2 regions of the Cupriavidus sp. FW305-27 genome follow, and region 1 is predicted to be linked to the other one. Evidence: riboswitches for the same ligand, from Rfam matches in the RefSeq annotation. Region 1 holds a riboswitch; the other holds the start of a gene.
The links. Region 1 has a riboswitch for glycine ahead of gcvT (glycine cleavage system aminomethyltransferase GcvT). Riboswitches for the same ligand answer to the same signal wherever they lie in the genome.
Positions count from the first base shown of each region.

Region 2: linked by a shared signal. The riboswitch ahead of AC3WRI_RS21560 (D-amino acid dehydrogenase) and the one ahead of gcvT (glycine cleavage system aminomethyltransferase GcvT) in region 1 are both predicted to bind glycine.

Region 1 covers NZ_JBYTAG010000030.1:55,943-59,346, reverse strand. Annotated here, with positions in the region: gene gcvH (glycine cleavage system protein GcvH) at 1-256, opposite strand, end outside; gene gcvT (glycine cleavage system aminomethyltransferase GcvT) at 345-1,472, opposite strand; glycine riboswitch at 1,571-1,696, opposite strand; glycine riboswitch at 1,718-1,805, opposite strand; gene AC3WRI_RS16305 (YMGG-like glycine zipper-containing protein) at 1,883-2,110, opposite strand; gene AC3WRI_RS16300 (UvrD-helicase domain-containing protein) at 2,394-3,404, shown strand, end outside.
Region 2 covers NZ_JBYTAG010000046.1:59,310-62,713, forward strand. Annotated here, with positions in the region: gene AC3WRI_RS21555 (TonB-dependent receptor) at 1-1,131, opposite strand, end outside; glycine riboswitch at 1,288-1,386, shown strand; glycine riboswitch at 1,387-1,505, shown strand; gene AC3WRI_RS21560 (D-amino acid dehydrogenase) at 1,562-2,830, shown strand; partial or broken gene AC3WRI_RS21565 (T6SS effector amidase Tae4 family protein) at 3,179-3,404, opposite strand, start outside.

The DNA of each region.
Region 1 (3,404 bases):
CCGTGGCGGCCTCGTTGACGGCGATCACTTCGCCGGCCACGGGGGCGTAGATGTCGGAAGCGGCCTTCACCGATTCCACCACTGCCAGCGCGTCGCCGGCACCGACCGACTTGCCCACTTCGGGCAGTTCCAGGAAGACGATGTCGCCCAGCGCGTCCTGCGCGTGGTCGGTGATACCGATGGTGAGCGTGCCGTCGGCTTCGACGCGTACCCACTCATGCGACTCGGTGTACTTGAGGTCAGCGGGGAAATTCATGAAGGTTCTCCGGATACAGATTTGTTTCTTGTTGGGTGATGCCTGCCCGGCAAGCGCCGGCAGGCGAGGGCGACCGTTGGGTGAGCGCTTAGCTCACGAGTGCCTTGCCATTACGCACAAACGGCAGTTTAACCACAGTCGCGTTGAGTTTGCGGTCGCGGATCTCCACCTGCACGGTATCGCCCACGGCGACATCCTTGGGCAGGCGGGCAAAGGCGATGGACTGCGACAGCGACGGGCTGAAGGTGCCGCTGGTGATTTCACCGTCACCGGCCGGCGTGATCACTTTCTGGTGGGCGCGCAGGACGCCGCCTTTGTCACGCAGGATCAGGCCGAGGAATTGCTGGCGCGAACCGGCTGCGGCCAGTGCCGCCTTGCCGGTGAAGTCACGCTCGCTCTGCAGGTCAACGGTCCAGGCCAGGCCCGCATCCAGCGGCGAGGTGTTGATATCCATGTCCTGGCCGTACAGGTTCATGCCGGCTTCCAGGCGCAGCGTGTCGCGCGCGCCCAGGCCCGCCGGGCGCACGCCGGCGGCGTTCAGCTTTTCCCAGACGGCGGCGACGTTCTCGGCCGGCACCACCAGTTCGAAGCCGTCTTCGCCGGTGTAGCCGGTGCGCGCCACCATGATCTCGCCGAGGGCCGGGTCCTGGACCACGGCGGCGTTGAAGGGCTTGAGCGTGTCCGACGGCTGGGTCGAGGGGAAAGTGCTCCACACTTTGGTGCGGGCGTTGGGCCCCTGCACGGCGACGATCGCCAGAGGCTGCACGCCTGCAGGCGCAACGTCCTCGCGGCGCGGCGTGATGGTCACATCGCTGCCGGTGGCGGCATTGCGCGCGCGGATCCATTCGATGTCGCCCAGCGCGGTGCTGGCGTTGACGACCAGGCGGAAGTGGTCCTCGGCAAAGAAGTAGACGATCAGGTCGTCGATCACGCCGCCTTTCTCATCCAGCATGCAGGAGTAGAGCGCCTTGCCCGGGGTCTGCAGCTTGTCGACATTGTTGGCCAGCAGGCCGCGCAGGAAGCTGCGGGTATTGGCGCCAGCGAGGTCGACCACGCACATGTGCGACACGTCGAACATGCCGGCGTCGGTGCGCACAGCATTGTGTTCTTCGATCTGGGAGCCGTAGTTGACCGGCATGTCCCAGCCGCCGAAATCAACCATGCGGGCGCCGAGGGCGCGGTGGATGGCGTTGAGGGGCGTGGCCTGGAGCGTCATGGAATCCTCTGGGGCAGTCTCGGTTGGCGAAAACAAAAAAGGGCCATCCGCCGCAACGCTCGCCGCGCCTGAATGTGGCGTGGCAATCCGCTGCGGCGGATGACCCCTCTGTCCTCGATACCTGAGAGATTACAAGGCGGATCCTGCCGGACCCCGTCCTCGTGCGCCCCTTCGGTGGGCACGCTCGCCACGAATGGCGGGTGCCGCTCTCCAGAGTTCGGCATGCATCGTGTGCATATTGCATGCCGATCCGATCGGTCCGTGGTGCCTGAGAGTTTTCGGGTGATACCCCTTCGGCGGCGCAGGCGATGCGCGCTCTCCCGGTCGGATGCGCGCAATGTACGGGAGGCCCCGGCCTTTGTCAAACGGGCCAGGGGAGCCTGCCGTACCTGTCGCTGCGGTGGTCTGGCTTACTTCTTCTTGTCGTCGGTGACAACGTTACCGATCACGCCGCCCACGGCCGCGCCACCCAGCGTACCCAGCGCGCTACCGTCGGTGAGGATGGCGCCGCCCACGGCGCCCGCGCCCGCGCCAATGGCGGTATTACGCTGCTTCGGGGTCATATCCGCGCAACCGGCAAAGGCCGCGACGGTCACGCCGATCAGGGTCACCTTGGTCAAAGTCTGCAGGGTTTTCATTATTGGCTCCGATGTGATGATTCAAGCATGTCAACCCCGCCGCGCAGGCCAGGGGGACATACTAGTTAGAGCGTTTGGTTGCGCGATTGGCTCCGGCCTTTACGAAGTGTTACGCCGGTGACACAACCGGCCGTGTCAACGCGGCTTGCGCTGACTGACCTGCCGCGGCCAGCGTGTTAACATCGGCAGCTTTGCCGCCGTGCCCGTTTCTTGGGTGCTGGCGTGTCCCGCCTGGCCTTCCGCTGTTCCTGCCGATTTCCCTGCCTCCAACCGCATCCCACGCATGACCCATGGCCTGAACTCCGCCCAATCCGAAGCCGTCCGCTACCTGGACGGCCCTTGCCTGGTGCTGGCCGGGGCGGGCTCCGGCAAGACCCGGGTGATCACGCAGAAGATCGCGCATCTGATCGAGGACAAGGGCTTCGAGCCGCGCCATATCGCCGCCGTCACCTTTACCAACAAGGCCGCCAAGGAGATGCAGGAGCGCATCGGCAAGCTGATGGAGGGCAAGACTACGCGCGAGGGCAAGCGCATTCCGCTCAAACAGCTGACGGTCTGTACCTTCCACTCGCTCGGGGTGCAGATCCTGCGCATGGAGGCCGAGCACGTGGGCCTGAAGCCGCAGTTTTCGATCATGGATTCGGACGACTGCTTCGGCCTGATCCAGGAGCAGCTCGGCACCACCGACAAGAAGCTGATCCGCGGCGTGCAGGGCACGATCTCGCTGTGGAAGAACGGCATGGTCGATCCGGAGGCAGCGATCGCGCAGGCCGCCAATGCCGACGAGCACCAGGCCGCGCTGGTCTACCGCAACTACGTGGCCACGCTGCATGCCTACCAGGCGGTGGATTTCGACGACCTGATCCGCCTGCCGGCCGAACTGTTCGCGCGCAATGAAGCGGTGCAGCTCAAGTGGCAGAACCGCCTGCGCTACTTCCTGGTCGACGAATACCAGGACACCAACGCCTGCCAGTACCAGTTGCTCAAGCTGCTGGCGGGCGGCTCGCACCTGCGCGCGCCGGCCTTTACCGCGGTGGGCGACGACGACCAGGCCATCTACGGCTGGCGCGGCGCCACGCTGGACAACCTGCGCGGGCTGCAGACCGATTTTCCGGACCTGAAGGTGATCAAGCTGGAGCAGAACTACCGCTCCACCGTGCGCATCCTGGAAGCGGCCAACGCGGTTATCGCCAACAATCCCAAGCTGTTCGACAAGAAGCTGTGGAGCGAGCACGGCATGGGCGACCCCATCGCCATCCACCCGATGAACGACGAGGAGCACGAGGCCGAGTCG
Region 2 (3,404 bases), on a different contig from region 1:
GGTCTCATTGCGCGTACGCAGCGACAGGCCATAGAGCCAGCGCGCGTCCTCGCCATTGCTCGGGGCGAAGGCGTTGGCGGGAATCACATAGCGATAACCGCCGATATTCACGGGACCGCTCGACACAACATTGCCATCGGCATCGCGCAGGTAGCTGCCGGTGGCACTGGAGCGGTCCTGCTGCCAGTAGGCCGCGGTGAACTGCGCCTGCAGGGTATTGGTGATGTCGTAGCCGAGCTTGAGCTTGAGCTGGTCCTGCACGGTATGCGTGACGCCCTCGCTGTTCACGCCCATCACCACGCGCTCGCGGCCGGTCTGGTCCTGGTCGAAGTGCGCGCCGGTGACCGGCTTGTCGGCGGAAGTGGCACGGGCCGTGGAACGCGCCGCGGTATAGAAACTCAGCGGCTGGCTCTTGCTGTCCTGCCGGTCCACGCTGACCAGCCACGAGAACGGGCCGACGCGGTCGCCCACATAGGCGTTGGCGTGGACCCCGTTGAAGTTGTCGTGCGTGCCATACAGGCTGAAGCGCTGCGTGAACAGCTGCACGCTGGCATCGCCCTCGAACTTCTCCGGCGTGCGCGTGGTGATCAGCACCGTCGCGCCCAGCGAGTTGCCGGGATACAGCGCCGAATACGGGCCGTACAGCACATCCATGCGCTCGATCTCGGCGCTGTTGACCAGCGACCAGCGCGGCGGGAAGCTGAAGTCCGATCCCAGCAGGTTGGACAGCAGCAGGCCGTCCGCATAGACCAGCCCCCGCGCCGACTGGCGCGAACTGGTGCTGCGCACCGAGATGATCGAATTCATATCGCCGATGAAGCGCTTGCGTACGGCGAGGTTGGGCGCGTACTTGAGGGCGTCTTCCGTGTTCACCACATTGAAGTCGGCCATGCGGCGGCGGCTGATGCCGTAGGCCGGCGAGGGCGTGTTGGGCGGTATGGCCGGCGTCTCGGCGCGCTCCGACTTGGCCGAGACCACCACCTCCTGCAGCGGCTCGGGCGCGTCCACCACCTGGGCGGCGGCGACGGCGGGGCCCATCAGCACCGCCGAAACGGCCAGTGCAATGCGATTCTTCTTCACTGGAAAACCTTGTTGTCGTCTTTTTCGACTCACTCCACCTGAGCGCAGCATACGGCGCCTCTCCCCGAGAGCGAGCGCTGACATTTTATGGGGCACGGGGGCGCAGGCCGATGCGACATAGCGACGCGGGCGGCAGGCTGCCTAAGCGTTAACCCGCATATCCAACGTCGAGCCTTGTCACTACATTGCCCGGATTGGCGTCAAGCCAATGTGATGCAGGGAGAGACTGTCGCGGTGCCCGCCGCGGACAGCGCCGAAGGAGCAACCGCCCCGGAAACTCTCAGGCAAAAGGACCGGCATCACCAGTCAGTGCACTCTGAAGAATGCCGGACGCTATCGTCCGCCGGCATACCGAAGGAGCAAGCGCGCCCCGCCCTCGCGGCCGGGTGGCGTGAATCTCTCAGGTCCAGAACAGAGGGGGCGTCCGCCACGCATATTGCGTCCGGGCTCCCACCATCGACGTTCCTGGAACCTGCAGATCATGAAATCAATCGCTGTCATCGGCGGTGGCATCACGGGTGTCACCACGGCCTACGCGCTGGCCCGGCGCGGATTCTCCGTCACGCTGTTCGAACGGCACCGCTATGCCGCCATGGAGACCTCGTTCGCCAACGGCGGCCAGTTGTCGGCCTCCAACGCCGAGGTCTGGACCCACTGGTCGACCCTCGTCAAGGGCATGAAATGGATGCTGCGCAACGACGCCCCGTTGTTGGTCAATCCCCGGCCCAGCTGGCACAAGCTGTCCTGGTTCGCCGAGTTCATCGCCGCGATCCCCCACTACCGCCGCAACACCATCGAGACCGCGCGCCTGGCCATCGCGGCGCGTGAGCACCTGTTCGCCTGGGCGGCGCAGGAAGGCATCGATTTCGACCTGAAGAAGGAAGGCATCCTCCATATCTACCGCGACAAGACCGGCTTCGAGCATGCCGGCCGGGTCTCGGCACTGCTGGCGCAGGGCGGGCTGGAACGGCGCGCCGTGACGCCCGAGGAGATGCGCGCGATCGAGCCGACGCTGGCCGGCTCGTACTACGGCGGCTACTTCACCGAGAGCGATTCCACCGGCGACATCCACAAGTTCACCAGCGGCCTGGCCGCAGCCATCGATCGGCTGGGCGTGCGCTGCCTGTACGGCCAGGACGTGCGGGCGGTGAAGACCGACGGCAGGCGCGCCACCGTGACCGTGCAGGACGGCGCCGACACGGCCACCTCCACCTTCGACGGCGCCGTGATCTGCGCCGGCACCGCCAGCCGCGCACTGGCCGCGGGGCTGGGCGACCGCGTCAACATCTATCCGGTCAAGGGCTATTCAATCACGGTCAACCTGACCGATGAGGCCAGCCGCGCCGCCGCACCGGTGGTCAGCCTGCTCGACGACGAAACCAAGCTGGTCACCAGCCGCCTGGGCGACGACCGCTTCCGCGTGGCCGGCACCGCCGAGTTCAACGGCTACAACCGCGATATCCGCGCCGACCGCATCCGCCCGCTGGTGGAATGGGTGCAGCAGTGCTTCCCCGGCGTCAGCACGCGCAGCGTGGTGCCTTGGGCCGGGCTGCGGCCGATGATGCCGGATATGCTGCCGCGCGTGGGGCGCGGGCGTGCGGCATGCATCTTCTACAACACCGGGCATGGGCACCTGGGGTGGACTTTGTCGGCGGTGACGGCGGATATGGTGGCAGGGGTTGTCGACCAGCATCTCGGCGCGAGGGTGGCAGTCGCGGCGGGTGCGCCGATGGCATTGGCCAAGGCTTGAGTTCGCGGGTGTTTTCTCCCCTCTCCCATTTGTAAGATAGGGCCACCGTGCTCGAACAGCGCCGCGCCATGATGGAATCATGGCGCGGCGCATGTATACGCTTGAAAAATAGTGGATGTGTGCCCTATTTTCGCCCGGATGAATACCCAAGCCATCCACCAATTAATGAGGCTGCGACCATAGACACGAACCAGCCAACAAAGAACAGATTCGCTGCATGCTGATTCGTGTCGAACAAACTTCCTGTCCCGCGCAAAACTACAACGCCGAAGAGATATAACCCGCCCCAAGCAGCAAGCGTAGCCAGGACAGCACCAGTCATAGCGCCGATGACTGCTCTCAGTATCTTCATTTTACGGGGAAGAAAAGAATTGTTTTCGAGTTGCGAAAATCTGACCAAATACCCGGAACCACAATATTCAAACTTACTCTTAGACCAGTACCAAAGCCTGTGAGCCTTTCTCCATTCCATAAATCGATATGGCCTCCGCTAGCATTCCCTGCCACCTCTCCGTCACGCGTCCAATAGCCATCGAACATTATTATTCCGGTTCGCCCCTTTACCTTGCCCACC